One region of the Anoxynatronum sibiricum genome, then DNA from elsewhere that is predicted to be linked to it. Evidence: riboswitches for the same ligand, from Rfam matches in the RefSeq annotation. Region 1 holds a riboswitch; each other region holds the start of a gene.
What was found. Region 1 has a riboswitch for molybdenum cofactor ahead of AAIG11_RS01135 (ABC transporter permease). Riboswitches for the same ligand answer to the same signal wherever they lie in the genome.

Region 1 (7,771 bases):
ATCGGTGTGAAGCAGCTTGCCGCTGGAAAGTTGAATTTGGTTTCCGGATTGCAGAAAAGCCGAAACGCCATCCGCCAAGATCAGTTGAACACCCTGCTGGCGGATGTGATTGTGAAGAATGGCAGCCATTTCATAATCCATGGGGGCCATCACCTGATCCTGCATTTCCACCAACGTGACATGGATTTCCCGCGCATGGAGATTTTCGGCCATTTCAACACCGATGAAACCACCGCCAATCACAACAGCCTTTTTGGGCTGATGCAAATCAATGTAATGATTGATTTGGTCGGTGTCGGGAATAGAGCGAAGAGTGAACACATTGTCCGTTTCCTGCAACCCTGAGATGGGAGGCTTCACCGGGCTGGCACCTGGTGACAAGATCAAGACATCATACATTTCAGTATATGTTTCATCGGTCAAATGATTGTGCACTGTCAGTTCTTTTTTATTGCGGTGAATGGCGGTGACTTCATTGTAGGGACGTACCGAAAGATTGAAACGGGCTGCCATGCCTTCGGCAGTCTGCACCAGTAAATCATCCCGGTTTTCAATGATGCCACCGATGTGATATGGCAGACCGCAATTGGCAAAAGAAATGTAGCCGCCCCTTTCCAATAAAACAATTTCAGCCTGTTCATCAAGCCGTCTCAAACGGGCAGCGGCTGTGGCGCCGCCGGCCACGCCGCCCACAATAACAATTTTTTTACGCATGAAAAAATCCTCCTTGAGTGATGATGGATAAATATCGTTCAAGATAATAATAAGTTGGAATGACTGTATATGATAACGATTATTTGAGGAAAATATACACCTGTCACGGAGAGCTGGGGTCATTCATGGACAATTGCAACTGCTGGATGAGCGCCGGTACTTGAGGATGAATAATCCGGTAATGAATTTCCAATCCCTGGCGCTGACCCTGAATGATCCCTGTGTTTCGCAGGACAGCCAGGTGCTGGGAAACGGTGGATTGTGGTACAGACAAACAATGCTGGAGCTGCTGTACATTGGCGACGCCGTAATCTGCAAGTCGTTTCAAAATGCATAAACGAACCGGGTGCCCCATGGCCTTCAGCAGATCTGCTGCTTGCTGAAGTTGAATTATTGTGACATTGTCGTTGTTGTGCGGCATGATAGCCTCCTTTCAGTGAGTCATTAAATGCCATTATGTTGAAGGGTGTCGGGTAAAACGCTATATTAGAATATTACGATATAATAGATCCGATGTCAATCGTTAATTTGGAGTCATCTTTTGATGGGTGGCTGATGAACTCTTCTTCAAAGAAATTGTTTGGAATTCACAGGAACTATCTGGAGATTCACTGTTAATGACAGTCTCATTTGTCAGGATACTACATTGACATGATCTTGTAGAATTGATATGGTGAAAACAGCTTACATACGGAGAGGAGAAATTTCATGAAACTGACTGAGCTGAAAACAAAAGAATTTGTCAGCACGCTGGCATCAGATGCACCTGCACCAGGCGGCGGAAGCGCTTCAGCGTTGTTTGGAGCTCTGGGAACTGCCTTGGTATCAATGGTGGCAAACCTGACAACGGGCAAAGAAAAATACGCTGCTTATGAAGAGCGCATGCAGGAAGTATTGAAAGAAACAGAAGGGTTAATGGCATCATTTAACAATCTGATTGAGAAAGATACCGAAGTGTACAATGCGGTGGGTGATGTACTGACCATGCCTAAAACGACAGATGAAGAAAAGGCAAAGCGAAAAGAAGCTATGCAGCAGGCTCTGAAAGAAGCAACCATTGTTCCATATACCATGATGGAGGAAGCTGCAAAAGTGCTGGTGGTGCTTCAAAAGGCAATGGGTCATTCAAATCCCAATGCAGTGAGTGACCTGGGAGTTGGTGCCCTTGGTCTGAAAGCGGCTATGCAGGGAGCTTGGCTTAATGTGAAAATAAACCTGGGCAGCATCAAAGACGAAACCTTTGTCAGCGAGTATCGGGCTAAAGGAGAAAAACTGCTGGCAGATAATCTTGCATTGGCAGACAGTCTCTATCAGGAAGTGGAAAAACAGCTTTAAATATTTTGTCTTATCAACATTCTTTCAATCCACTCAATAACCACTGGCATGCCAGCATTCTCACATAAGAAGAATGCGAACGTGCCGGTTTTTTTGTGGCATAGAAATAGAGGCTGTTCGAAAAAGCTGTGGACAGCGTTTTAAATAATTTCAGCTTTTGACATTCATGATCCACTCGATGCTATCAACTGTTACTTGAAAACCCGCTACAGGCGGTTTAATATACACATTAATCACTCAGATGATTCCGCCTGTACTGGTGAACGAGCGTGATTTAATGGGGCCTATGAGCCACGCCGCCAATGAAAATGTCCCTGTAGACCGGGTAAAGTTCCAATTGCTCAAATCCTGTTGCGGCAATGGCATCCAGAGTCTCTCTGTTGAGATGACATTGGTTGGCCATGCGCTTCCAAAGAGGTGTCAATCGTTGAAACACATTTTTTAGCCGCTGGTTTTCAGGCAGCACGTGCTCAATAAAAATGAACCGACCGCCAGGCTTTAATACTCGAAAAATTTCTGCAAGGCTGCCCATGACATCAGTGACAGAGCAGAGCACCAGCGAAACGACAACAAAATCATAAGACTCATCGGCGAAAGGCAATGCTTCGGCCTGTCCTTCCAAAAAGCGCAGCGGCAGGTGGTCGGGGTAATGGTGACGACGTACTTTTTCGCCAATGGTCAGGTCGAGAAGATCAAGATGATCAATATACTCATAACGGTAGTAGGGCAAATTGGCACCAGTACCCACACCAATTTCAAGCACCATCCCTCTGGGGCGGACCATCAAAGACCGCCGAACTTTTTCAAGCAGCCTTTTTTCCAGCGGACGCATCAGTAAATCATAAAGAGAATCACCTGCAGACATGGGGAACACCTCGTTTCAACATGTGTGATCAGTTCATTTGTTCCGGTAATAGATACCCTAAAATCAAATAAACAAAGGCTTTCTCAGAAAATCGCCGGGACCAGCAGGGTTTCCTGAATAGGCTCATTGAACAACATAAACACCGCGCAATACTGGCCAACGTGGTACCGGAATGATAAGTCATGTTATAATAGATGATCAGGAAAATAGATTCATCGTGAAAAGCAAAAAAGATGATGACTGAGAGGAAGTGAAAAGATGAATCCAATTGCAGAAGCCATTCGAAAAGCGCGTTTGCGTGCCGGCATGACTGAAAAAATGCTGGCAAAAAAATGTGGCTTGGCTGAAAACTATATCAAACAGGTGGAGTCGGGCAGGAAAGTGATCCAAGAACAGGCAGCCCAGCGTATTTTACAGGTGTTGGGAGAAGAGACGGATGTATTGCAGCAGGGGTCCCATCTTCGTCGGGACTCTGGGGAGAACGAGGATGACCGTGAAACTGAAAACAATCGGTCAACCAGAAATCAGGCGGTGAAACGGGATGCCTCCCTTTCCATCGAACCCAATGATCAGTGGACTGATGCCCTGGCCCATATCATCAGGCGTTTCCCTGTAGAAAATCTGGCAACAGGGAAAATAGTGGCGCAAAAAGAACTGCCGGTATTGGGCAAAAAAATAGAGGGAGTTCCCTGGGAGAGAGTTCGATTTTTTCAGGTGGCAGACGGCCAATTACAGTCCCTGCGAATTTTTAAGGACGATCTGGTAATGGTCTGTGAAACAACTGAAATCATCAATGGTAAAATCCATGTCATCGAAGTAAACGGCCAAAAAATGATTCGCAAACTTTCGAAAGATCAGCAGAAAAAAATTCTGTTATCCACCGGAAGTTCAGGGGAAGTACCCACAGCTGTCACTGAGAAGCAATTAAAGCTGATTGGCCGCTGTGTCAGCGTTGAGTTCAGAGTCTGATTAAATTAAACCCTGCTGGATAAAAGAATGCACCAGAGGGTGTGCGTGACTGCCAAAGACTTTTTCAAGGGGGCCGGCATCCTGAAGAGTACCCTCATACAAAAAGGCTACCTGGTCACACATGCGTTTTGTCTGTTGCAGGTTATGGGTGACCATTAACACCGTGGGGTGATAGGCTTCGTAGTGGATGCGAATCTGTTTTTCAAGAAGCAGAATAGAAGTGGGGTCAATATTGGCAGTGGGCTCATCCAGCATGATCAACCGGGGCTTGAAAACAAGGGCCCTGGCCAAAGCCACTTTCTGAGCCTCGCCACCTGAAAGTGTCCAGGCTTTTTGATCTCGCAAATGTTCAATTTGAAAGCATGTCAGCATTTCCTCCACTTGCTCTTTAAGTTGCTGCGCGGGAACATGGCGCAGCTGCAGCGGGTACGCTATGTTTTGAAAAACAGAAGTGCGTAACAGGTAAGGCTTTTGGAAAACCAAAGTCATGTCAAGAAGTAATCGGTCATTCAGAGGCAGACCATCGTATAAAATCCGACTCTGACAGGGTGCTGTCAGGGAAGAGATGATTTTAAGCAGGGTGCTTTTTCCGGAACCGTTGGGGCCGATGATTCCCCAAAAACAGCCACTGTCAATCTCCAACCGGGAGATATCCAGCACCTTTTTTTCATCATAGCTTTTGGTGAGGTGTTCGATGAAAAGATGCATGTTATCGCTCCTGTTGCCAATGATACAGCAGTGAATTGATGATGAAAGAAATCAGCAGCAGCACAATGCCGGTGGCGATGGCCAGGGAATACTCTCCCATATTGCGAAGCATGGCAATGGTGGTGGTCATGACCCGGGTGTGCCCCCGAATATTTCCACCCACCACCATGACAGCCCCCACCTCAGAAATAGCCCGGCCATACCCGGTGACAACAGCCGACATGATATTGATACGCAATTCTCGAATGAGCAGCCAGAGTGTTTGAGAAGGAGAAGCCCCCATGGTTTTGGCAAGGTCTCTGATCTCGCTGCCTCTTTCTTTGGTGCCATTAAACACAACACCGGTGATAATGGGTGTCACCAGGCAAAACTGGGCAATGATCATGGCCGTGGGGGTAAAGTTGAGGCGAAATTGCCCCAAAGGGCCGCTGCGAAGCAGTAACAGAAAAATGACCAGCCCAATGACCACCGGCGGCATGCTCATTAGCGTATAAATCAATCGAACCAGCATTTTTTTACCAGGAAATTCTTTGATACCGATGGTAAGGCCAAAGGGGATTGCCACAATGCCTGCCAAAAAAGTGGCAGTCAGTGAAACAAAGAGAGACAGGCCGACAATTTCTAGGAATTCCGGGTCCATTCTGATGAGCAGATGAACGGCATCCCGGGTTCCCTGTATGAGATTATCCATGAATACGCCCCTTTGTCAAAGTAGTCAACTACATGGAACCACGAAACAAAAAAACTCCCTGAAGCTGAAAATGCAGAAAGGGAGTTTTGGTGATTTTTCGGCTCCTTTCCACAGTGGGAGGCATCGCTGTTTCCGGCAATACCTTAATGGTTTTTGGTCATGGCGCTGAGCGCGGTAGACGCAAAAACTCGGAGACTTAAGCGCTGGTTGGTGATAACGCTTACTGCTGATTATACCGAAGGGGTGGTGGCTTGTCAACGAGCAGACGTTGATACCCGGCGGTATCATGCCGTTGATTGCAGAGAGGCAAGTCGACCAGAAGGCAACTATGTGATAAAATAAATCAAATTACAGGAACAGCACCGGGCCGGACTACCGGAAGGATGATGTGGTACGTATGAAAACGCATAGACAGCGCAGAGAAATCAGCCTGCAGGCCAAAATCATGTTCTTTTCTGCTTTTATTGTGACGTTGAGTGTTCTGAGTGTCAGCTATGGGTTTCTCAAAACCATGGAAGCCAGCCTGTTAAAAGAAGTGGAAAACAATGTTCTCAATACAGCCCGTATTGTTGCCCGCATGCCAACGGTGATTGGCGCATTTGAAACAGCACATCCTGAAGAAACCATTGATCCCTTGATGAAAGTGATTCGAAGCAGCAGTCGCGATGTACAATTTATCACGGTAACGAATATTGAGGGGATTCGCTACTCCCATCCCAATCCTGAACAGCTGCTGAAGCCTTTTGCAGGCGGCGATGAGGGGCCCGTGCTGCAGGAAGGAAGCGAATATATTTCGGTGGCACAGGGAACGCTGGGAATCTCCACCAGGGCGCTGACTCCCATTATCCACCCTGCAGGCCATCGCCTTGGTATGGTGGCGGTGGGCACGCTGAATCGCAACATCGAACAGGCGACGGCAGAAATGCGATGGCAGGTCTATCGCTTTGCTTTAATTGGACTAGTATTGGGCCACTTGGGCTCCATTTGGATGGCAAAGCACCTGAAGAAAATTCTGCTGGGGTTGGAACCCTACGAAATCTCAAAACTGTTAAAGGAGCGCAATGGGATTCTGAAAGCCATTAAAGAAGGTGTAATGGCTATTGATGCAGATGGAAATGTTTCCATGATCAACGAAGCGGCACGAACAATGTTGAGTATCTCTCCGGATAAACAGGAAGGGATGCACATCGGTGAAATTATGCCTGAGTCCAAAATGCCCCGGGTATTGAAAACCGGGCAGGCAGAGCTTGATATTCAGGATGTCATGAACGGTGTTCCCATTATGGTCAACCGCATTCCCATCACAAACGCCAAAAATGAAATTGTGGGTGTGATATCCAGTTTTCGTCTCCGGGATGAATTGACCACTCTTGCTGAACAGCTCACAGGTGCCCGGATGCTGGTGGATTCTCTGCGTGCCAACACCCATGAGTTCATGAGCAAGATGCATGTGCTGTTGGGATTGCTGCAGCTGAAAAATTATGATCTCGCCGAGAAGTATATACTGGAGGAGACAGAAAGCCAGCAGCAGATCACCAGTCAGGTCATTCGTCACATTAAAGAACCTGCCGTGGCGGCGCTGATCATCGGGCGATTCAGTGCGGCGAGAGAGTCGGGGTTAACCATGATGGTTGACCCTGCCAGTCAACTGTCTGTTCTGCAGGGACGCATTAGCAGCAATGCATTGGTCACCATCATCGGAAACCTCCTGAACAATGCTTTTGACGCTCTGAATCAGCGGGAAAACGGGCAGGTGACACTGAGTATTCAGGAAACAGATCATGCCATCATGCTTCAGGTGGTGGACAATGGAGAAGGCATGTCATGTGACATACAGGAAAAGATTTTCAATCGGGGATTTTCCACCCGTGAAGGAGACAGGGGAACGGGCCTTTTTCTTGTCAATCAGGTGGTTGGAACACTTCATGGAACTATTCGGGTTCAGTCGAAAACAGGAAATGGAACCACTTTTTGGGTGAGACTGCCCAAACAATGGCCTGCTGTCAGGGAAAATGAGGGGGAGGATCAATGATTCGTGTCATGATTGTTGAAGACGATCCAATGGTGGCAGAAATCAATCACCGGTATGTCAACTCTGTAGAGGGTTTTCGGGTTGCAACCATAGCCCGAAACGGAGAACAGGCGATGGAAATGCTTGAAAAAGAAACTGTCGATCTTATCATACTTGATATTTACATGCCCCGAAGTAATGGGCTTCAGCTACTGAAAAAGATCAGGAATCAAAACTGGACCATTGACGTGATTCTTGTTACTGCCTCTCAGGATCCTGCTCATATTGGTGAGGTGCTGAAACTGGGTGCCTTTGATTACCTTGTCAAGCCCTTCGAATTTAAGCGGTTGAAACAGGCGTTGGAAAATTACCGGTTACGGAAAAAAACATTGGAGAATACCCGGCTGGTTTCTCAGGATGACATCGATCGTCTGATCATCTCCCGATCAGAGACGGAATTAGCAACGAACTATGAAAA
Region 2 (7,771 bases), 120 kb from region 1:
CGCCCTAATGAGCGGCTGTTTTGTGCAATAAAGTTGCTCTGTGCTTTTCAGGAATCAGTTGATCATGTATTATTCTGGAGATGGTCAGTGCATCGTGGCGGACGTATTCTTTGCGGATATCCACTGCATTTACTTCCATTAGCTGAATATCGCTTTCTTTCAGACGCTGATGATCTTCAGCATTTGGCAGCACCATTTCTGCTCCCTCCAGCCGATACTTGTCTACAATGGCTTGCGGAACCTTCTGGGCATTGGCCAGCACGTAATCCAGATGTGCCAGACCAGTGTTGCTCATCAGCGCTTCCACATGGTCTACCACTGCATACCTGTCGGTTTCTCCCGGTTGGGTCATCAGGTTGGGTAAATAGATTTTCACGGCCTTCGACTGGTTAATGCGCTCTGTGACCGCACTCACCAGAAGGTTGGGGATGATGCTTGTATAGAGACTGCCGGGTCCCAGCACAATGGCTTCTGCGCCATCAATGGCTGTGAGTACTTCCGGCAACGCAGCCGGTTTTCTGGGGCGAATAAATACAAAATCGATGGGGCTGTTTTCTTCCTGGCATTTTAATGGAATATTGGATTCTCCTTTAATCACTTTGCCGTTTTTTAGCTGAGCGTAGAGTGTCAAATCTTCCAGTGTGACAGGAAGCACCTGTCCTTTTACTGCCAACACTTCACCCATTTTTTTGACTGCTTCTTCAAAGCTGTCACTAATACCATTCATGGAGGCAACAAAAAGGTTTCCGAAGCTCTGTCCTTTCAGCACACCTTCAGTAAATCGGTACTGCAGCAACGCTTCCATGGTGGGTTCCATTTCTGCCAGCGCCAACAGGCAGCTGCGAATATCTCCGGGTGGCAGCATTCCCAGATCTTCTCTTAAAACACCGGATCCACCGCCATCATCGGCAACAGTGACGATGGCAGAAATGTTGGTGGTTACCTGTTTCATACCCCGAAGCAATACAGACAGCCCGGTACCTCCGCCAATGACAACAATGCGGCGTCCTTTGGAGAGAACTTGCCGGTCATATACCATTTGCACCAATCGGTCATGTTCTGACTGGACTGTTTCTGTTCTGGGAATCCGGTCCAGATTTCGCATGAGGGAAAGGATTCCCTGATGCAACGACAGTATCAATAGTAGAAGCCCGGTCAGTCCGGCGGCCACTGCCGTCGCGCCGGGCAGGTTCAGTTCCATGGCACGCCAAAAATATGCCAGTGCTGCCGAGATCATCACAATTCCCGCCAGCCCCAACAATAGCCATCTTTTCATTTGCAACCCCGGTTTTAGCCAGTAAATCCATTTCATGATGTCACCTTATTCAATGTCCCGGTGTTCCAGAATTACCCGATACCCATGTTGTTGCAGGTAATTGGCAAGCGCAAGGGCAATGGACACCGACCGGTGTCTGCCGCCGGTGCATCCAACTCCCACCACCAGCTGATGCTTACCTTCCCGAATATAGTTGGGAATAAGAAAGAGCATCATGTTTTCCAGGTGCTCCAGAAAATCAACGGCTGTTTCGTTGTCAAGCACATAGCTTCTGACTCGTTGGTCAAGACCTGTTAAAGATTTCAATTCTTCTTCATAGAAAGGATTCGGCAGGAAACGAACATCAAAAATCAAATCTGAATCCAGCGGAATTCCATGTTTGAATCCAAAGGTGATGAGAGAAATCATAAAATGGTTCCGTTCGCCACCTTCCAAATAGAGGTGCCGCAGCTCTTCTTTCAGCTGGGTTGGATTCAGTCGGCTGGTGTCAAGAATTGTGACGGCCATTTCTTTTAATTGTTGTAATTTTTGTCGTTCCAACCGTATGCCTGCACCTATGGCGCCATCACGTGAAAGGGGATGGCTGCGCCGTGTTTCTTTATAGCGCTTAATGAGCGTTTCATCACTTGCATCCAGAAACAATATTTCGTAATCATGTCCCTGGTCCCGGAAGGCATCAAGACTAATGAATAAGTCATCGAAAAAAAGCCCCCCCCGAATATCCATCACCAGTGCTATTTTATCGATGCTTCCTCTGGTTTTTTCACACAATTCGGCGAACCGTGGGATCAGTACGGGAGGCAAATTATCAACGCAATAAAAGCCAAGATCTTCCATGCACTTTACCGTGAGGCTTTTTCCGGCTCCTGAAAGCCCTGTGATAATAACAAACTTCATTGTTTCACCATCCTGTCTATGCACCAATTACTCTCAGTTCCGCTTCCAAATCGACGCCGTGGGTTTCTTTCACCCGCTTGCAGATCAGGTTCATCAGATTAACGACATCTGCTGCTGTCGCATCTCCTGTGTTAACAATAAAGCCGGCATGAAGTTCTGACACCATGGCACCACCCACAGCCACGCCTTTTAACTGACAATCTTCAATCAGCTTTCCTGCAAAATACCCTTCAGGCCTCTTGAAAACACTACCGCCACTGGGCAGATAATAAGGTTGTCGTGTGACGCGTCGCTGCCAGTAATCATCCATCATAAACTTAATTTGCCTGTATACTCCTGACTTCAGCGCGAGATTGGCCGATAAGATGATTTCTCCCGTCTTCTGCACACGACTGGATCGATATCCCATGTGCATTTCATCAAGCGTGAGAGTTTGAATAATGCCTCGGGAGTTCATCACCCGGCAATTCACCAGGATGTCTTTCATTTCGCCGCCATAGGCACCTGCATTCATGGCCAGTGCTCCCCCCAGTGTTCCGGGGATGCCGGCAGCGAACTCAAACCCTGCCAGAGATTGCTGTAATAATGTGCGTGACAGACTGGAAAGAGTCGCCCCTGCCTGTGCATTGACCTGTTGTCCATGAACGGTGACACGATTCATCTTTTTGCCTATTTTGATCACCACGCCCCTGATGCCTGTGTCTGAAACCAGCATGTTGCTGCCGTTTCCAATGACCATGACAGGAACACCGCTCTCCTGGCAAAGGGATAGAAGACCAGCCAACTGGGCTTCTGTGCCGGGTTCTGCCAGATAATCAGCAGGACCGCCTATTTGAAAGGAAGTATGTGCTTTCATGGGCTCCTGACAACGCAAAGCCGGTTCTCCCACTATCTGTTTCAGTGCCTTCTCCAATGCTTGCTCAATCAAAATGTTCACCTCTGCCTTTTTTTGCCGGAACTCATGAGGAAATCTTCCGGCTCCCTGTGACCGTCTCACTTCATTATATCGGTTTGCATGGGAAGGGTCAACGCACTGTCATTCGTATAAGTCACCTATTCTCTCCAACAGAAAAGCCCATCATGAAACATGTGGGCTTCAGGTGGCTGCGTTTCTCAGAAGGTATCAACCACCAATCTGACACATATTACGGCTGGTACAGCGCTCATCTAGATCTAACTGATGTCTTTCCGGTTTGCGATCAATGGCCTGGGCAATGACTTTGGTGATTTGACTTGCAGGCTGATGCAATACCGAACGAAGATCAATTTCATCATTGCTGTGAAGGCAGGGTTTCAACCGGCCGTCGCTGGTAAGGCGAATGCGGTTGCATTCATGACAGAAATGATGACTGATGGGATTAATAAATCCCACTCGTCCCAGGGCACCCGGCAAGCGATAATACTGGGCTGGACTTCCATTTTCCCGCTGTTCTGTAAGCAAAAATCCCAGCTTTTCCAGCAGTACATCATTGGATATGAACCTATTTTCTGCCCACTGGCTGGCTTGTCCCACCGGCATCAGTTCTATGAATCGAACATCGATGTGTTCATTGATCGTTAGTGATGTAAAGTCTTTGACTTCATCATCATTAAGACCTCCTATCACCACCGTATTCAGCTTTAGTGGTGTCATTCCCAGCGAAAGAACGGTTTCAATTCCTTCAAGAACATCAGACAGGCGCCCGCCACGGGTAATCTCACGATAGCGGTTTTCCTTCAGCGAGTCAATGCTTATATTAAAACGATTTAAACCTGCCTCCTTCAATGGTTTGGCCATTGATTTCAGCAGTGTCCCATTGGTCGTCATGGCAATTTCTTCGATACCATTGATTTGCCTTAACTGTTCCACCAGCGAAACAATCCCATTGCGTACCAACGGCTCACCACCAGTGATGCGAATTTTTCGGATACCCAGAGGTACACTGGCTTTCACAATGGAAACGATTTCTTCAAATGACAAAAGATCTTCATGGGTGCGCTTTTCAACACCTTCTTCCGGCATGCAGTATTGACAGCGCATATTGCATAAGTCTGTCACCGAAATACGCATATACGTGATGTGGCGACTGTATCGATCTGCCATACATGATCCTCCTGTCTCTTAGCATTTCTCTCTGATGCAATACAAAAAAGGAGCCGATGGTAAGGAGGCTCCCTGCGGGGCTTTTTTCCTTTCCATCACGGGAGGCACGGGGATTTCTCCCAGTACCCGACGGTTGTTCTTCATAGGAATGCATTCCCTTAGAAAAAAACAACTCGGAAAAAATTCTGATCATTCATTTAAGTTGATTATATCACTCTTCCCCTTTAATGAAAACCCTTTCCCTGCCTGTGTAAATATTCATGCGGTTCCCCCGCGCAAATCCAATGAGGGTCATATTCAACTGTGTCGCCAGTTCCACCGCCAGATTGGTGGGGGCCGATCTGGAAATAAGCGTCGCAATACCGTAACGCGCTGTTTTTATCACCATTTCCGAAGAAAGGCGGCCACTGGTAATCAGCCACTTTTCATCTACCGAAATATCCTTGATCAAAGCCTCACCAACAACCTTATCCAGTGCATTATGACGGCCCACGTCTTCATGAAAAAGTTGAATGCCTGAGATGTCACATAATGCACAGGCATGCACTCCCCCAGTTTCCTGAAACAGAATGGATCGTTTTTGAAAAGCAGAAGACAGTTGCAGTATCACATCAAACGGGATCTTGTATTGGTTCTTAATGGGCTGAGTCGTCAGAGCATCCAGCACGTCGAAAAAGACAGTACCTTTTCCGCAGCCGGTGGTAACAGCTCGCTTGCCTTTTAATCGAGTTTTTAACTCTGGATTTTCTTTCAGCTGAACGTGAAATTTACCTTCATCGCTATCGAGGTAATAGTTGAGCAAGTCTTCTCTTCGGAGTAAAATCCCTTCAGAGTATAAAAATCCCACTGCCAGATATTCCATGGCCGTACCTGAACTTAAGAGTGTGATCCACTCCTGCTCATTTAAAAAGATTGTCAGGGGCTTTTCCATGATGACTTCATCACTGGTTTCGATGGCAACGGGCCTTGCCAACGGGCCTTCCTGCTGGATTCGCATGATGGAACAGGTATGCTTGACGTTTTGCTGTTCGAGATTCATTTGTGACCCTCCCTGTGTACTACTATGATTATTATACCAGAATCCGGTTTATTCGCCGACATTTTGTGGTATAAATATGGTATAATAGTGTTAAGATTTTAACGGGGAGGCGTTTAAATGAAACAGAATTATCAAAACATCATCCGCTATGCCATGGAGCGGGAATTGCAAGGTGTGGATTTTTTCCGCCATCAATCTGAAAAAGTAAGCCTGGCCAGTGCAAAAGACATGTTATTGCGACTGGCAGACGTTGAAATGGACCATTACGAGTACCTGAAGGAACAACTGGAGCATTTTGAAAAGCATCAGACTTTTAAAGAGGTAGACTTTGATCTTGACCGGGAAAAAAATATTTTTGCCGATCGTGCAGAGAATGAACTGCTTGACCAGCAGGTGACTGAAAGCATGGTACCTGACATGAGTGTGCTGCGCACTGCCTATTTAATGGAAAAAGATTTTGCTGAATTTTACCAGAATGCAGCTGACAACACCGATGATCCCAGTGCCAAAAAACTGTTCCACACTTTGGCTTTATGGGAACAGGGCCATGAAAAACTGTTCAAGGAAGAACACCAGCGTTTGATGGAAGACTACATGAGCCAGCCCTGGGGTGGTTGATGTTTCGACTGAACTGAGCTGAGTACTCTAAAATCACCTTTTGAAAAGATCGCGGCACACAAAACCCGGTTTCTCATTACTTGAGAAACCGGGTTTTTATAGTCTTGTGTGTGACGGCTTACGCCATTTTTTCCAGGTTAACCCCTGTCACTTTTAGGCCTGGGATCTTGCAGTACTGGTCAAGCACTTCACCGTTAGTCAGCACATTCGCGCCACTTTCCCAATGGAAGGGTATGAAGAGAACACCCTTTTCCACTCTGTCGGTCACTTTTGCTTTCATGGTGACAAAACCGCGACGGGATGTAATCTTAACCATGGCACCATCTTCAATGCCTTTGGCTGCCGCCAATTCAGGGTTCACTTCCACGTATACTTCCGGCGCCATATTGTTAATACCTTCTGTTTTGCCGGTCATGGTACGGGTGTGATACTGATAAAGGATGCGGCCGGTGGTCATCACCAGCGGGTACTCTTCATCCCCCAGCTCTCCTGATTCAACGAACTCAACAGGCTTCAGCAGACCAGCGCCCCGGGCGGGTTTGCCAATGTGAAGCACAGGTGTGCCCGGATGATCGGTGGTGGGGCAAGGCCACTGGATGCCTCTCCCTTTGATGCGGTCATAGGTAATACCGGCATATTGGGGGGTTACCTTGCGAATTTCTTCAAAGATTTCTTCAGCGTCATTGTATTTTTTCTCGTAGCCCAAACGATTCATCAGATCCATAAAGACTACCCAGTCGGGTTTTGCTTCTCCTGGTGGGTTCACAGCTTTTCGAACCCGTTGCACTCTTCTTTCGGTGTTAACGAAAGTCCCATCTTTCTCAGCGAAAGATGCTGCCGGCAATACCACGTCGGCCAACTCAGCAGTTTCAGTGAGGAACAGGTCCTGTACTACCAGGAAGGTCTTTTGAAGGGCGTGCTCGGCATGATGGGTATCCGGATCAGAAATCATGGGATTCTCTCCGAAGATATAAAGCATCTTCACCCGGTCTTCCTCAATGGCTTTAAACGTCTCGGTCACCGTTAGCCCCGCCTTGTCTGAAAGTGTGACACCCCAGGCCTTTTCAAATTTTTCAAGAGCGCCAGGGTTGCCGACAGGCTGATAGCCGGTGAAGACATTGGGCAGTGCACCCATGTCACAAGCTCCCTGCACGTTGTTTTGACCGCGAAGAGGATTCACGCCGGAGCCGGGCTTTCCAATGTTACCGGTAATCAGCGCCAGGTTGGATAAGCTCATCACTGTCTCTGTTCCATTCACATGCTGAGTGATGCCCATGCAATACAGGATGGCCGCTTTATCAACACCGGCATAGAGACGGGCCGCTTCACGGATCTTGTCTGCATCAACTCCGCATATTTCTGCTGAATACTCAGGGGTGTATTTTTTAAGACTTTCAGCCAGCTCATCAAAGTTATCCGTATTTTCACGAATATAGGTTTCATCCTGAAGCTTTTCCTCCAGAATCACGTTCATCATGGCGTTATGGAGGGCGATACTGGTTCCCGGTTTAATTTTCAGGAACACATCTGCCTCGGCTGCCAGCGGTATTTCACGGGGATCTGCCACAATCAGTTTTGAGCCATTGCGAACAGAGCGCTTCAATTGGGCTCCAATGACGGGATGGGACTCTGTGGTGTTTGACCCGGTGACAAAAATGGTGTCTGCCTGCTGAATATCAGCAATACTGTTGGTCATCGCGCCGCTTCCAAGTGTTGTTGCAAGACCTGCAACAGTGGAGGAATGTCAGAGGCGTGCGCAGTGGTCCACATTATTGGTCCCGATGACTGCGCGCATCATTTTGGTCATTAGATAATTTTCTTCTGTCAGGCCACGGGCTGATGAAAAAGCGGCAATGGC
Region 3 (7,771 bases), on a different contig from region 1:
AAATTTAAAGCGAGCAATTTGTTCCTGCATTTCTTCAGCCAGCTGTGAAAGGGTGTCACTTGACTCTGCAATCTCCGCCATAGCGGCTGTTTGCTCCTCCACAGAGGCAGAAGCTTCTTCAGTGCCGGCAGCGTTTTCTTCAGCAATTGCCGAGAGATTTTCAATCACGCCTATAATTTCATCTTTTTTCCGAGCCATTTGTTCTCCTGAACGGTTCAAATCGGCTATGGCAGTTTGCACTTCCTGAATGGACTGATCAATACCATCGAAACGGTCATTGGTATCATTCATGCGGAGAGCTTGTTTTTCAATGATTTCCCCAACGCGTTTCATGGTGGTGACGGCATGTTCCGTCTGACCGGTGAGTTCACTGATCACTGTGTCAATTTCGCCTGCAAACTGATTTGACTGCTCTGCCAGTTTTCGAATTTCATCTGCCACAACCGCGAAGCCTCTTCCAGCTTCGCCGGCCCTGGCAGACTCAATGGCTGCATTTAAAGCCAATAAATTCGTTTGTTCGGCGATGCTTTTTATCATTGAACTGGCTGACTGGATTTGATTGGCCTGCTCGTGGGTGCGCTGGATGACCTGACTCACATTGTCGGCGGAGCGACTGGTTTCGTCGGTTTGGCTGACCACTTCTTTAAGTGCCTGCATCCCCTCGTCCTTCAATTGTTGCATGGTACCAGCAGATTGATTGAGAGAGGCAATGTGCTTCAGATCTTGTTCAATAATGACTGCCAGCTCATTGACGCGCACTGCGCCTTTTTCGGTATCGCTGGCCTGCTCAGCCGCTCCATTGGCAATTTCTTCGATGGTGCGCGCGACTTCATGAGAAGCAGTCGTGGTCTGCTGGCTGGTGGCGGTTAGTTCTTCTGAAGAAGCGGCAACACTCTGGGCACTTTCGGTAATGCTTTTTATCAGCGACAGCAAGTTTTGCTGCATGGTTTCCAATGAGCGTGAAATAGTTCCAATCTCATCTTTTCGTTTGGCATATTTTTCCAGGTTGTCATCTGTATGAATGCTTAAATCGTAGCCGGCAAACCGGTCCAGCACCGTAGAAAGTCGAATTACCGGTTGGGCGATGGATCGGCCTGTAATAAAAGCAATCACAAAGCCGATAACAGCAAATAGAAGGGTGGCAATAAAAATGGTATAACGCAGCGCATTGAGGCCGGCAAGTGCCTCTGACTGATTGGCGGTATTGACAAGAATCCAGTCGGTGCCAGGAATGGGTGTGAAAGCAGCTGAAGAGTCTACCTGATTAAAGCGATAACTTCCAATCCCTGATTCTTCTGCCAGTATAAAATCACTGAAATCAGCCAATGGCTGATAAATGGGATTCTCTTTGACAGCCTCGCTGGGCGAAAACTGGTCCATCACAAAATCACGGTTGGGATGGGACATGACAACACCCTGGCGATTGACCACGTAGGCATACCCTTCATTTCCGTAACCCATTTGATTGGTCTGTTCGCTGAGAGCATTCCCGTCCTTTCTTCCAATCAGAACGCCTGCTACCCGACCATTGACTTCAATGGGGACGGCCAACATGAGCACGGCCGAATCAGTCACTCGACTGATGATGACATCAGAAATATTCTGCTCGCCTTCGAAAGCACGCTTCACATATGTTCGATCACCAAGTTCAGCAGTGTTATCTCCCAGTACATATGAAGCGACACCATTTGGAGTGACCACGGCCATATCCAAAAATCCCAGACGTTCCACATCGGGTCTTAATGAAGACTGTTGCTCTTCCCAGTTCATCGTGCGGGTTCTGGCCCGGTTGGCAATTTCCTGCAAGACTGCCAAGTCACTGCGCAGTTCAGTGGCGATCACCTGAGACTCTGACCTGACTTCCGACTGGAGTGCCTGTTCAAACTGTTCCATAACGGTGTTGGTGCTCAAATAGAGTGAAACCATACCCAAACATAAAACAAACGCTAAAATCAAACATCCCACAATGAGTGCAATTTTTCTTGCCAAACTCATAGTCACTCCCCCGATCCATTTTGTTATGATGCGCGTTGCTTAAATTGTTAAATATCTAACATCATAAAGCACGATCCCCTGGTGATCTGTGAAGGAACATAAAAATGTGGCAACGAAACAGCGTGCCAAATGATGACTGTTATATATGTCATTATATGTCCTTTTGCAGGGTAAAGCAAGAATTACAAGACGCAGTTCTATCTTTTGTCGAGTATTCATGAACATGTGCAGAAATATTCCATATTCGATGCTGCACTTTGTGTATTCTGTCCAAAATTTAAAAGATCATGATTGGGTTGCAGAACCATTTCAAAAAAACAAAGCAACCAGAAGTGGTCTGGCGAGACAGCACATATTTGGCAGAAGAGTCTTTACACCATCATCTTCATATGTTACAATAACATAGGCCGTGGGGAATTAACTCAGCTGGTAGAGTATCTCCTTGACGTGGAGGAAGCCGTGGGTTCGAGTCCCTCATTCCCCACCACTGCAAAAGCTCACTTCTAAGCATTCTGGAAGTGAGCTTTTGTGCGTTTTTGTTTATCAACTTGTCAATCAATGGCAAATGAATCACGACAAATAAAGCAGTTTCTGGCTTCGTTTTGTATCAATGAGATTGTGGGCGTAGGTGATGAAATCGGTCATACTTTCTCAGTACTCATATGTTATAATTTCATAAAGCAACTACTCCGAAAAGTAGCCCGGTATGATCCTGCGCGCATCGTAAGGGTCTATATTCTTGCAAAAAGGAGTCCATTATTATGAAAGATCATCGCACAGAAGCGTTCCAGATTCTAAGGGCCATTGATGGGAAACGCAGTTTTTCCATTGACAAATTGTTTGCCCTGATGAACCAGATTCAGGTGACAGGTTCCATCAGTGGTGCAGCAGCCAATTTATCTGTTTCCTATCGGTACGCCTGGGGGCTGATTCAGGATGCTGAAAATGCACTGGGGGTAGAACTGGTGATCAAACAGGTGGGAGGTGCAGAGGGAGGCGGTACCACCATTACTGAAAAAGGAAAGCGCCTGCTTTATCAATATGATCACTTAAAGCAGGAAATTGATGATCAGCTGACTGATTTGTTAACTTCAGTTGGAGATGATTTATCAGAATCCTACAATGAACAGCCTCAAAGAGTTGGCGATCATTTGCTGCTGATGGCGTCAACCATTAGCCCTGTTGAAGCAGGCCTGGTGGATATATTGGAACAGGCCTACTATTTGGAGACTGGCATGCTGGTACGCCATATTGCTGCCGGCAGCGGTAGAGCTCTCGACATTGCACGGAAGGGTCGAGTTGACCTGGTGTTGGTTCATGCCCCGGATCAGGAGCAACTATTTATGGAAGAAGAGTGGGGAATAGAGCGCCGCCATCTCATGAGTAATTCTTTCCAACTGGTAGGACCGAAGTCAGATCCTGCCCGGCTGTGTAATATTCGCAGTGAGGCAGGTATCACAGGACTTTTCCAGCAAATCGCACTGACCCAAAAACCTTTTGTAAGCAGGGGTGACCGATCAGGAACACATCTTCGCGAAATGAAAATCTGGGAGCTGGCAGGCGTAAAGCCAGTGGAACCCTGGTATATCAAGACGCCGACAGTGATGGGAAATGTGGAGGCACTGCAGCTGGCTACGGAAAAAAACGCCTACACACTTACTGATTCGGCAACCTACTGGCAGACACCTTGCCAGGAGTCCATGACTGTTTTTTCTGGAGAAACATTGAATGATGCGCTGTTGATGAATCATTATTTTCTAATTGTTGTCAATCCTGAACGATTCCCCAATGTGAATGTTCAGGACGCCCGATGTTTTGCCGATTGGCTGACCGAAGGTGCTGGACGAGCAATTATTGCAGGATTTGGAAATGAAGATGGGCAAAAATCTCTTTATTTAATACCTTGATTGCAGCGTGATGCATAATAACTCGAGACGGTATATTTCTAAATGCATAACGATGCAATTAGTTAATTGAAAAGAGAAACATCAACTAATCTATTCGAAATGCCGGCTTACTTGTTTAAAGGGAGGAAATGACGTAATTTAGCAGATCGGCGAAGCAATAAATTAGGTTGACAGACGTTTCACAGTGAACTATACTGAACCTGCAAGGTTTTTCTTGAATTTCGATATGCATTTAAAAACATATAGATAAAACGATGATGGTCATCGTTACCTCCGAGTCTGAATTTCTAAGGGCGTTGCCTATGAGATCAGACCATTGGGTACCACCGGAAACGGTGTTGCCTCCCCTTCAGAAAAGGAGAGCTGTTGCAAATGCAATGGATATAAGCGCCTTCTTTCGGGCGTTTTTTTATTGCTCGCATTAAGATAGGGCATGTTGGAATCCATCGGAAGGAGGTATCATCTAAAAAAATCTGCATGTTGATACATAGTCAATTAAGATGTTTCACAAGAAAGTAGTTAAAAATAATGACAGGAAGATTCTGAAAAAAATCAAGAGATACCATGATCAGTCAAGTGAAGCTTGCGATGAAGTTGATTGTGAGGTGTGCCATGTACAATGGAATTTTTCCGCATCAGGAGTTTGTTGAAGGCTGAACGAGTTCGTCCTTATTAAATACTTTGAAGAAAAAATCAGGGAATTAATACACCGGAGACATCACCAACATGAACATTTTTTTCTTGGATGATAGGTGAATGTGTCTTTGGAATTTAAGTGCGCGCAAGCTTCTGCAAAAAAGTTTAGACGCTTGTGAGAAGAAACTTAGCTGCCGAGGGCAGTCATTTGAAAGGAGCGATTATGATGACAGAAATGATGAATGGTAAATGCAGATGGATGACGTGGTTACTGGTAGTATTGCTGCTTTTTTCACCCTTAACAACATTTGCGCTGGACAAACAGGATTATGCGGTTGAAATCAGAGGTACAGGAGTGCCAGAGGTGCTTCAGCTTTCCATTGATGATTTAAAGGCAATGCCTGCTGAAGCCCAGATTAACGAAGCCTATGTGTATAACAGCCGGGCCGGCGAAAAAACAGCTGAAGTGAAGGGTGTCAGTCTGGCATACGTACTTACTGAGGCAGCTGGTGTGACGGCTGTGACAGGACTGGTTTCTTTCGCAGCTTCTGATGGTTATCCCATTGAACCACAACCCTTGGAGGATGTGTTGGACGAAGCACTTCAGTTCGTTCTGGCCTATGAGGTGGATGGTGTAATGGCTGATGAAGATGACAATCCAGCAACTCAGGAAATCACGGTGTATCGCAAACAGAAGGAAGAAGGGGAGTTTGGAACGGTTTTCAAGATGATTGAGCGCATTGATGTTGATGCTGCTTTAGCTGCTTCAGAGAATGAAGAAGCTAAAACATCAGAAGCAACTGAGGCTGCAGAAGAGGCAGAAGATGAAACGCCTGAAATGGAACTTGAAGAGAGCGGCGATGAGAGTCCTGCCATCAGTTTCACAGACATTACTCCAACATTTGCCTATGCGACAACGGCCATTGAAGGACTGGTGAACAAAGGAGTCGTTTCAGGTATGGGAGATGGGCGCTTTGCACCTGCCGAAAACTTGACACGGGCACAAATTGCCACCATCATGGTTAAAGCGTTGGGGCATGAAACCGCAGCTTACCGGGGCGGTTTTTCAGATGTGAAGGAAAGTGACTGGTTTGCGTCCCATGTACAGGCAGCTGTCGAAGCTGGGATTTTCAGCGGTTATCCAGATGGCACCTTCAAACCAGACCGGGTGATCAGCCGCCAGGAGCTGGCAGTTGTTACTGGCAAAGCAGCCGTTGAAACCGGTGTGGTGGAACAGCAGCGTATGGCTAAATTTGTCATGGAAAAGTCTGATTACGCAGATAAAGAGGCGGTGCCAGCCTGGGCAGCTCATCAAGTGGCCTGGTTGGAAGCTCAGGGAGTCTTTCGCGATTTTATAGGAGAAAGCTTTGAGCCTGTCAAAACAGTCAATAGGGCAGAAGCAGCCACGGTGATTTTTAAAACCCTCTATTAATCAACTAGTGTGAATCATTGGCAACAACACTCGGCATTCCTCTGTGATTGTCGGGTGTTGGACAATAAAAGTGAGGTGCCGTCATGAATCCCATGAAAAGAAATCTTTCCAAACAACTTATTGCCTTGATCTTGACCATGGCACTGGTCCTGACTTCACTGCTGGTGGGTTTTCCTGTGGAAGTTCTTCGAGCCAACGCAGCATCTGGATCTCTTGTCATCACCGGAACAGGGGTGGAGCGTGAGGTGACGCTAACCCAGTCTGACTGGCAAAACATCAATCATCCTCAGATGGTAGAACGTATTTTTTCTTCCAATAACAATTTCAACTTCCATAAAATTTGGCAGGTCAAAGGGTTTGACCTGTTTTTACTGCTGGAGGAAGCTGGATTTAAGGGGGGCGGGGCACAAAAGGTTACTTTCATTGCAGCCGATGGGTTTAAACGAACCTGGACGGTGGATGAATTAATGGCATTGTCGGTCCATCCAGACATGACGCCAGGGAGTGCTGTGAAAGTGACTCCCGTGATTGGCAGCTTTCGGACAGAACTGTTGGATGTGCCGGGGAATGAACTGAAAGCTCCTGTGACCTGGTCAGAAAAAGCCCTGTCAACAGCAGACCTTGACGGGGAGGGCCCCCGTTTGTATTTGGGTCAGGAATCCGGAAAAGTCAATGACATTAATCAGATGAATTTCATCCGCGACCTGAGGCGCATCGTTGTGGGTGAGGAACGGCCGGCTGCCTCAACAGGGTCGATGCCGGCTGCATCGGCGGGCGCATTTGGAAACAGTCCCTACCGGCACATTTCCTACGAAGGTGCCCCTTATCATATTGATTCAATTACAGGAGCCACCATGACCATTGAAGGCCCAGGAGTGGAGTCTTACCGGGCTTTGTCTCTGCGACAAATTGAAGAAGAAATCGCCGGCATCCATCGGGATACATATCAGGAAATGATGAATGGTGTTCTTCGTTCTAATCAATATGAAGGCGTTCGGGTGGCGCATCTGTTGGATCATTTTGTAACGTTGCGAGAGAATCTTGGTAAAGTGGTTTTTAGGGATGTGAACCGGAGAATCATTGCTTCTTTCACCCTTGATGAAATTAGAGACCAACAGCGGGGAATGATGGTGGCTTATGGCATTAACGAAGTACCACTGGTTTATGAGCGGACAGATGCCGGTTACCAGGCCGTCGCAGCCAATGATAATGGATGTTTTAAACTTGTTTATCATCCGGCGCCTGGAGAAAAGCCGGTGGCTTTCACCAATGTGGCGTATCTTTATGTGGAGGAGAATACCCGACCAGGCTTTGAGCATGCAGTGCCTCCTTACAATGATCCAAAGCTGACAAATAATATATTTGCCCTGTCGGGCAGTGGGCTTGGAAAAGAAGTGAACTACACAGTGGCAGAGCTGGAATCAATGGCGGCCCTGCACCTTGAAAAGGAATACAGTTTGTCCAATAGTGAACACTATTGGTATTACAATACGTATAAAGGAATACCCCTTTGGGACCTGTTGCTGGCTTCCGGAATGGATGAAAACATTGATGAAGCCACACCGGTCACCTTTATTGCGGCGGATTATTACCAGATTCCGCCGGTGACTGTGGGTGACTTGAAGCACCATGACCGATGGGGGTACTATGAAAAGGATGCCCTGGATCAGGGCGATGGTGAGTTCGACGGAAGCAATGTGCCGGCGTTAAAGAGTGGATACCCAGTCATGGTGGCGTATGGATTCGATGGATACCCCTATGTACTGCATCCATCAGATGAAGGGCACAACTCAGGCCTTCG
Region 4 (7,771 bases), on a different contig from region 1:
TTATCGCATTACTCTTTCCCAAACATGACCGAAGTGGCTTTGATAATGGCTACCAACTCATCGCCCACCTGAATGTTCATTGATTCCGCTGCCCCTTTGGTGATTAGTCCGGTGACGATCATGCCTTCAGCAATTTCAAGTTGCACTTCGGAACTGGTGACGCCATGCACCACTTTGACCACTTTTCCTTTAAGCTGATTTCTTCCGGTTATTTGCATTTTTACTCACCCCCTTTCAGCGTTCCATTTTTTTCTAACGATGATCCAAACCCAGACAATAAACAGTGACCAGGTAATACCCAGGAACAGCGACAAGATACCCGTCAAAAGAGTTGCTGCCAGATCAGGTGTTTTTCGGGCGGTTTGAAAAAGCGCCAAACCTGAGTAAAAAAGCAGTGCTCCTAAGGCTCCAAAGGGGATCACCATCTCCAGATGGGGTGATGCAAACAACAGTGCAATCACTATCAAAACAAATCCTGATATGATATTGGATCCACCTGTACGGGCACCAAATCTGTACTGAGCCGCTAAACCGCCTGCCCCATGACACATGGGGAAGCCTCCAAAAGGGACTGAAAACAAACACATGGCACTCATACTATAAAGAAGCTGCTTTTCCTGAACTTGGCGGTCCAATAAATCGCTGATGAGTAATGAAGTGGCTAAAACGGCATTTCCAAGAGTGAGAGGAATCTGCGGCAAAGACGCTTTCGTGAACCCGCTGATAAAAGAAGGAAAGTCAGGCAATGTTAAAGCTGGGAGGCGCATGAGTGTAACCGGAGGTGGTCCAAAACGAAAAAGGCCGACAATAATTCCCAGTAGAAAAACCATCAGAGCTGAAACATCCAGATGCCTTGAAAATCGATAGTAGAAAATGATGCCCATTGCCAAGGCACCGAGAATGAAATCATACCTCATCATCACCATGGCCTGCCTCATCAGGGTCAGAGCGAGCGCCAGTTGAATACCGCGGATTAAAGCGATGGGAATACTTCTTTTGATGAAGTCCATGGCGCCGGTGAGAGCGATGAGCAGCAGCACCAGTCCCATACCGATTCCTGCACCTGCAATTTCGGCAGCGGACAATCTTTCTGTAAGGGCAATCACACCAATGGCTTTCATAGGTTCAACAGGCATTGGTAATTTGTAATGGATTCCGGTGAAGAGATAAGCAATACCGAAGAACAGCAACATGACAGCCAAATTCATATCAGTTGCAACGGAAACGCCAATAACAATGGGGAGTAGTGTTCCAAAATCTCCCAGTGCGCCTGCAGCTTCTTCCATATTGAAACGAAAATCTTTTTCCATAAGCGTTATCACCTTCGATGCATAAAGATGGTAGTTCGATTAAACGGGTGGTAGTCTTGCCGTTGAGGTTGATTACCAAAGACGACGTTTTAGGATTGATCTTTGAAGCAAATGATATTCCTGTAAATATCCAAACAAAGAGGCTCTTAATCATTAATTTCCTGGTGAACCACCGTTGATTCAAAGAGAAACGATGCGATTAGAATAAATTGAGGGTATTAATTTTAAGATCAAAATGCATAAAAAAAATAACGACTAGATTAAATGAGAAAGCACGGCACATTTGCAAAAGGTTCAAGCCTTCACCATGAAGCTTGTTTAAACCACATTCTTGACAGAACATAGGGCATACTCTATACTTAACCTCAGGGAATCGTTTTCCTCAAAATGCAAAGATAAACATAACGAAGATGTTGTAACATCAGCAAACAATGGAATCGCCTCCGAGCTTAAGTCCCTAATGGCAGTTGCCTATGGGATCAAGCCGATAGGGTAATGTTGGAAACGGCGTTGCCTCCCAGTGGAAAGGAGATGTGTGGCTGAAGTGCAATCACCAGGCACCCCTTTGGGTGTTTTTTATTTCGATGTTCTTCAGCTGCAGTAACGGACTTAACCAGAAAGGGTGTGATCTCCCAACGATTAAACCAAGGAACTTGATTTTCAGTTAATGATCACTTAAAAAGTGAATACAGGCCAGAAATGATTCGCCTACAAAAGGAGATGAGAAAATGACATTGACGAGACGCAGCTTGTTCATCATGTTGCTCATTTTGATGGTTGCTTTAACAACAGCCTGTGGAGGAACTCAGGAACCAGCTCCACCGGAAGAACCGGCACCAGCTGAAACGCAGCCATCCGCTGAAGAAGCGACAGAGACTTCTGAAACGGATGGTGATTATCCTGAACTAACGAACACAGAGATGATTTTATCCACCACCACCAGTACTGAAAACAGCGGTTTGCTGGATTTTATTCTGCCGGATTTTGAATCAACCTATGAAATTGATGTGAAAGTGGTAGCTGTTGGTTCAGGTGCAGCACTACAGATGGGAGCTGATGGTGAGGCTGATGTACTGCTGGCTCATGCCAAGGCCCGGGAAGAAGAGCTGGTGGCAGATGGCCATGGCCTGGAGCGATTTGATGTGATGTATAATGATTTTATCATTGTCGGCCCTCCTGACGACCCCGCTGGTTTAATGGATGCAGCCGCTGGTGATGTGCTGGCTGGCTTAACACTGATCAGTGAGAAGGAAGGTACCTTTGTTTCCAGAGGTGACGATTCTGGCACACATATCATGGAAGTGAATTTATGGAAGGAAATTGGTTTAGAGGAGCCTGATGCCAGTTGGTATATTTCTGCCGGTCAGGGCATGGGAGACGTGATCCAAATGGCCAATGAGCTGGAAGGCTACACGCTGACTGACAGAGCCACCTATCTCTCCATGCTGGGAAGTATCGATCTGGTGATAGCTGTGGAAGGTGACCCAAAACTATTCAATCAATATGGCGTTATTGCAGTGAATCCTGACAAGGGAGATCATATTAACTATGCCGCTGCAGCCCGATTTGTCGATTGGATTTTGTCTTCTGAGACACAGGAACTCATCTCCCAGTTTGGTGTGGAAGAGTTCGGAGCGCCTCTCTTTTTTCCCAATGCCCAATAAGTGAGGAACAGCGCTTAACCGATTTTAAAACACCCGATTCCGGCCTCGACAGCTGGATCGGGTGTTAATCATCTAAAAAACAATCGTGAATCAGTCAGGAAATGCTTTGGCGCGTGCGCTGCATGCTGGCATGAAACAGATAACGTCCGGTAACTCCGCCTACCACAAGCAGTCCACCGAAAATGGTCCACATGCCTGGGGCCTCGCCCACAATGAGCAGAACCCAAAGGGGATTGAATAATGGTTCGATGACTGGGATTAAGGCACTCTCCATGGCACTGATATGCTTCACTGCAGTTGCGTAGAACACGTAAGCCAGCCCCAGCTGCAGCGTGCCCAACAGCAGCAGACCCAGCCAACTCATGGCGGAGGGCATTGATTGAAACATAAAAGGTAGCGTCACAATACCCGCCAGAAGATTACCCAGCAGAACAGACTCCATGGGGCGGGCATTTTTTTGCTTTCTCAGCAGAAGCACCATAACTGCAAAACTGATGCCGGTGAACATACCTAAAAGATTACCCCAGAAACTGGTAAAGCTTACATCATCCAGGAAAAAGAGCACCATGCCCACCATAACCAGTAAAATGGCAGCCCAATCAATGCGGGTTACTTTTTCCTTAAGAACAAAATAACTGAAAAGGCCGATATAAATGGGTGAAGTAAATTGAAGCAGGGCAGCATTCGCTGCTGTTGTGAGACGTGTAGAGGTGACAAAGAAGATCATGACGCAGGCATAGGCAACGGCAGCACCTACCTGAACTTTTGACCAGGTAAAGACAGGCTTTTTCAAGAAAAAGAAAATAACCACAGCTGCTATGAAGCTGCGCATGCCGGCAATGGCCAGAGGGTTCCAGTCCACCAGTTTGATCAAAACCCCTCCCAGGCTCCACAGAAAAGCGGCAGCCATCATTTGGTAACGTGCTTTTGTATCATTTGTCATATCAGCACCCCTTGCTAATCTCCTTTGACCATCAATACACGATAATCCTTTTAACAGCATAAATCAAAGCCCTGGAGATGACAACCGTTTGAAGTGATTATTTCAATTGAAAAATAGTTGATGATTTTTCTTTTGTGAAAACAGGTAGTTTGAAAGGCTGTTGAAATCTAATGCCTGTTCGTTGACATTATTTCTTAAGAAGTGTACATTTGGGATAACACCCGCCGCGCCCTGAAATGCGCACTAAGGCGGGTTGTTTTTCGAACAAGCAGAAAGATCATTATGTATGACATTTTGAGATGATGTTAAAGGAGTTTGGAAGCAATGAAAACGACAGAAACAGCAGGCGGATCAGCGGTGCAGTCCATTGACCGGACCTTTCATATTATAGAAGTGCTTGCAGAGAAGCCGGATGGACTGGGATTGACGGAACTGGGTAAACGGGTGGGGCTTCATAAAAGCACCGTGCATCGACTGTTATTGGCGCTGATCCACCATGGATATGTGGAGCAGGATTCCGGCTCTTCTGTTTACCGGTTGTCTCTCAAAATGTATGAGATAGGCAGCAAAATCATTGATGATCTCGCTTTGAACGAGGTTGCCAGACCACTATTATCTGCCCTGAAGGAATCTGTGAATGAAGTGGTGCATCTGGTGATTCGCGATGACATTGAAATTATGTATATTGACAAGGTGGAAGCTGACAATAAGATCCGTATGCACTCCCGCATTGGGGCGCGTTCTCCCCTATACTGTACTTCTGCGGGAAAAGCCATGATGGCCTTTTTGCCGGAACAGGAGATTGTCTCCATTTGGGAACGTAGCCATATCCAAAAACTCACCATATATACCATCACCGACTTGGAAAAAATGAGAGAAGAATTGAATCAAGTCAAAAATCGGGGTTATGCCATTGATAACGAAGAAAATGAGCTGGGAATTCGCTGTGTGGGGGCACCCATCTTTAATTATCGTGACGAAGTGATCGGGGCCATCAGTATTTCGGGGCCAACCCTTCGGGTAACGCCTGAAAGAGTAGCTGCTTTTGGTGAAGCAGTAATGGCAACAGGCCGCTTGATCTCCCAAAAGATAGGGCACCGTGTTAAATAGTCAATGTTACCCATAAAAGGGTATGACCAAATGAGATGAAAGCTTTAGAAAATTTGTGATAGATGAACTCAACTGCACTTTCAGTGCAGTTTTTTCATGCCTGAAACCTGTAAAGCATCTAAATAACGGGAAAACGTTGATCCACTATCAGAAAAGTGCCATATTTTGAAATGATGACTATAATGAAGAAATATGGAGAAATCAAAAGAATAATGTACCTAATAATCTGTAACCGTCAATGAAGCACTTGAAATTCTGGAAAAACATCGCTATGATTAGTCTATAAAACGAAACGATGGTTCACAATACGAAACTGGGGAGTGGATTAAATATGGTGACTTTGGAGCACGTAGGCATCTGCAGTCTGGATACACGAAAACTGAAAGACTGGTACGTCAATCTTTTCTCTTTCCGGATTGTTTACGATAATCAAAAGGAGATGCCCACCTACTTTTTGGCAATGGAAGACAACAGCATGCTAGAAATTTATCCTGCTGAAACTGATGCCAAAACTACCGACAACAAGTATCGAGGGATTCGACATCTGGCTTTTGGTACAGATCAGATTGAAGAAGCGTATCAAAAACTACTGGATCACCAGGTTGAAATCATTGAGCCGCTGAAAGCAAATGATAAAGGCGTTAAAACCGTCTTCTTCAGAGACCTGGAAGGAAACATTATTCATTTCATTCAACGTCCGAAGAGCTTGGTGTAACTGCATGACAATCGGAAGTTTAAAAGGCTGATTCAAAGAGTGTTGACGAAATGAAGATAGTGCGTTAAAATGTTGTTAACCGGTACACAAACCCGGTACACAGATGGAAAGCAGGAAAATGTATGTCATGGGCGAAGAAAAAAGTGACCATCAAAATGGTTGCAGACCAGGCGAACGTCTCAAAAACAACCATCTCCCGCTATCTTAACGGAAAGTATGAGTTCATGTCGGAGGAAACCCGGGAGCGGATTGAGAAAGCTATCGAAGCATTAAACTACCACCCCAATCAAATAGCCAGAGGATTAAAGTCAAAAAAGAGTGGTACCATTGGAATGATCGTTGCTGATATCACAACACCATTTTCATCAATTCTGGTCAAAGGTGTCAATGATATTTGCCTTGGTGAAGGGTACCAACTAATGATTGCCAACAGCGACGAAGATCCCAGAAAAGAAGAGGAATATATTAGGTCGATGCTCACCAGGCAAATCGAAGGGCTGGTGATTAATTCAACTGGCTACAATGATGATTTGATTCAACAGCTTCGAAATGAAGGCATTTTTGTCACTTATGCAGAAAGAAGACCTTTAAATGGTCAGATAGACACAGTCACCATCGATAACGAGCATATTATCAAATATGTACTTGATAAACTCTATGGCTCTGGATTTGAAGAAGTTGCATTTTTCAGCCAGACTATCAATAAGAATGCCACCCGTCAGATTCGTAAAGAGATTTTTCAACGAATGACCTGTGAACGTGGCGGTGATGCTGAGGCTCTTTTCTTTCAGATAGACCAGGAAGCATTTTCTTATGACAAAGCGATTATGGGTTATCTCCAAGAGAATCCCCAACGGTCAAAAGCAGTGATAACAGGTAATGGCGTTGCTATGCTTGATTTTTTAAGGGCTTGCCGACGTCAAAATATTGAAATACCTGACCAGGTTGGTTTGTGTGGTTTTGACGACTGGGGATGGACAGAGTTAGTTGGTGCCGGTATTTCGGCGATTGCACAGCCTACTTACGAAATTGGTGCCAGAGCTGCGGAAATACTTATTGGACGTATTCATTCAGGCATTGATTATAAGGATCCCATTGAGATCGAACTGAAAGCTCAGTTTGTTGAAAGGGGTTCGACGCAGATCATTCTTAAGTGACGATAGGGGCATTTCGAAAAAATGCCTTGACGTTTGTTTAGTGAACCGGTAAACGAAACTGATACATAAAAGTTGCGTGAATACCATTCGAATATGAAAAAGGATGGCGATAGTGAGAGGAGTGGCGAATTTGCTGAAAGAGAAGCTGATTCTTAATGCACTGGCTTTTAAGGATGCTAACTCTGGAATCGTCGAGCAGCATCGACTGCTTGATTGGATTTTATCCAAAGGATACAGACGTCTGGAGATTAGACGTGAGTATATGAGAAATCCATCGCAGGAGATCGCCTTAATAGCAGAAAGTAACCAGAAAGCTCAACTGGAGTTGCATTATTCAGTAGCTGACAAGCTTTTTCAGGATACTTACATTGACCAGTCACTTATTCAGGACTACATGGCTGAAGCAAAGATGTTAAATGCCAAAAGTATCACTTTTTATTTAGGCGATTACCGGGCGCTGTCGGTCAAAGACAAAGTTTTTCTTCAAGGGTTATGCAACGGATCATTAGCTGTTTTAATCGAAAATGACCAATCGCTGTCAGGTGGAAAAGCTGACAAGATTGAAGAACTGTTAATGATTTGCCATGAGAATAATATTAAGCTGCAAATGACATTTGACATTGGCAACTGGATATGGACAGGAGAAGATGCAGAAAAAAATGCACTGAAGCTGAAGCCCTATGTTTCGAATATCCATGTGAAAGATGTGATGATCAAAGATGGTTGTTTTTCATCTACACAGTTAGACGGTGGGATTGTCGACTGGAAGTATTTCTTGAAATTTTTCAATGGAAAAAATTTCATTTTGGAGTATCCCTGTGGGATGGAACCTTTCGATTGCATTGAACATGCTTACCAGTTGATTAATGAAG

Region 2: it holds a riboswitch for molybdenum cofactor, as region 1 does, so the genes downstream of both, moaA (GTP 3',8-cyclase MoaA) here and AAIG11_RS01135 (ABC transporter permease) in region 1, are expected to answer to the same signal.
Region 3: it holds a riboswitch for molybdenum cofactor, as region 1 does, so the genes downstream of both, AAIG11_RS04220 (S-layer homology domain-containing protein) here and AAIG11_RS01135 (ABC transporter permease) in region 1, are expected to answer to the same signal.
Region 4: it holds a riboswitch for molybdenum cofactor, as region 1 does, so the genes downstream of both, AAIG11_RS04365 (ABC transporter substrate-binding protein) here and AAIG11_RS01135 (ABC transporter permease) in region 1, are expected to answer to the same signal.

Annotation. Positions count from the first base shown of each region.
Region 1 is NZ_JBCITM010000001.1:255,941-263,711, forward strand. Features, by position in the region: gene AAIG11_RS01105 (CoA-disulfide reductase) at 1-714, opposite strand, end outside; gene AAIG11_RS01110 (ArsR/SmtB family transcription factor) at 818-1,135, opposite strand; gene AAIG11_RS01115 (cyclodeaminase/cyclohydrolase family protein) at 1,423-2,049, shown strand; gene AAIG11_RS01120 (class I SAM-dependent methyltransferase) at 2,324-2,914, opposite strand; gene AAIG11_RS01125 (helix-turn-helix domain-containing protein) at 3,173-3,883, shown strand; gene AAIG11_RS01130 (ATP-binding cassette domain-containing protein) at 3,884-4,591, opposite strand; gene AAIG11_RS01135 (ABC transporter permease) at 4,593-5,282, opposite strand; molybdenum cofactor riboswitch at 5,368-5,488, opposite strand; gene AAIG11_RS01140 (ATP-binding protein) at 5,680-7,314, shown strand; gene AAIG11_RS01145 (response regulator) at 7,311-7,771, shown strand, end outside.
Region 2 is NZ_JBCITM010000001.1:373,574-381,344, reverse strand. Features, by position in the region: gene AAIG11_RS01670 (gluconeogenesis factor YvcK family protein) at 5-1,276, opposite strand; gene rapZ (RNase adapter RapZ) at 1,322-2,173, opposite strand; gene murB (UDP-N-acetylmuramate dehydrogenase) at 2,190-3,110, opposite strand; gene moaA (GTP 3',8-cyclase MoaA) at 3,297-4,256, opposite strand; molybdenum cofactor riboswitch at 4,326-4,447, opposite strand; gene fdhD (formate dehydrogenase accessory sulfurtransferase FdhD) at 4,468-5,295, opposite strand; gene AAIG11_RS01645 (ferritin-like domain-containing protein) at 5,413-5,913, shown strand; gene fdhF (formate dehydrogenase subunit alpha) at 6,032-7,771, opposite strand, start outside.
Region 3 is NZ_JBCITM010000003.1:108,005-115,775, forward strand. Features, by position in the region: gene AAIG11_RS04205 (methyl-accepting chemotaxis protein) at 1-1,995, opposite strand, end outside; tRNA gene AAIG11_RS04210 (tRNA-Val) at 2,407-2,482, shown strand; gene AAIG11_RS04215 (substrate-binding domain-containing protein) at 2,757-3,902, shown strand; molybdenum cofactor riboswitch at 4,162-4,279, shown strand; gene AAIG11_RS04220 (S-layer homology domain-containing protein) at 4,765-5,970, shown strand; gene AAIG11_RS04225 (two-component regulator propeller domain-containing protein) at 6,054-7,771, shown strand, end outside.
Region 4 is NZ_JBCITM010000003.1:147,110-154,880, forward strand. Features, by position in the region: gene AAIG11_RS04355 (TOBE domain-containing protein) at 9-218, opposite strand; gene AAIG11_RS04360 (putative sulfate/molybdate transporter) at 225-1,310, opposite strand; molybdenum cofactor riboswitch at 1,740-1,857, shown strand; gene AAIG11_RS04365 (ABC transporter substrate-binding protein) at 2,039-2,974, shown strand; gene AAIG11_RS04370 (DMT family transporter) at 3,069-3,917, opposite strand; gene AAIG11_RS04375 (IclR family transcriptional regulator) at 4,242-5,027, shown strand; gene AAIG11_RS04380 (VOC family protein) at 5,323-5,742, shown strand; gene AAIG11_RS04385 (LacI family DNA-binding transcriptional regulator) at 5,865-6,899, shown strand; gene AAIG11_RS04390 (sugar phosphate isomerase/epimerase family protein) at 7,030-7,771, shown strand, end outside.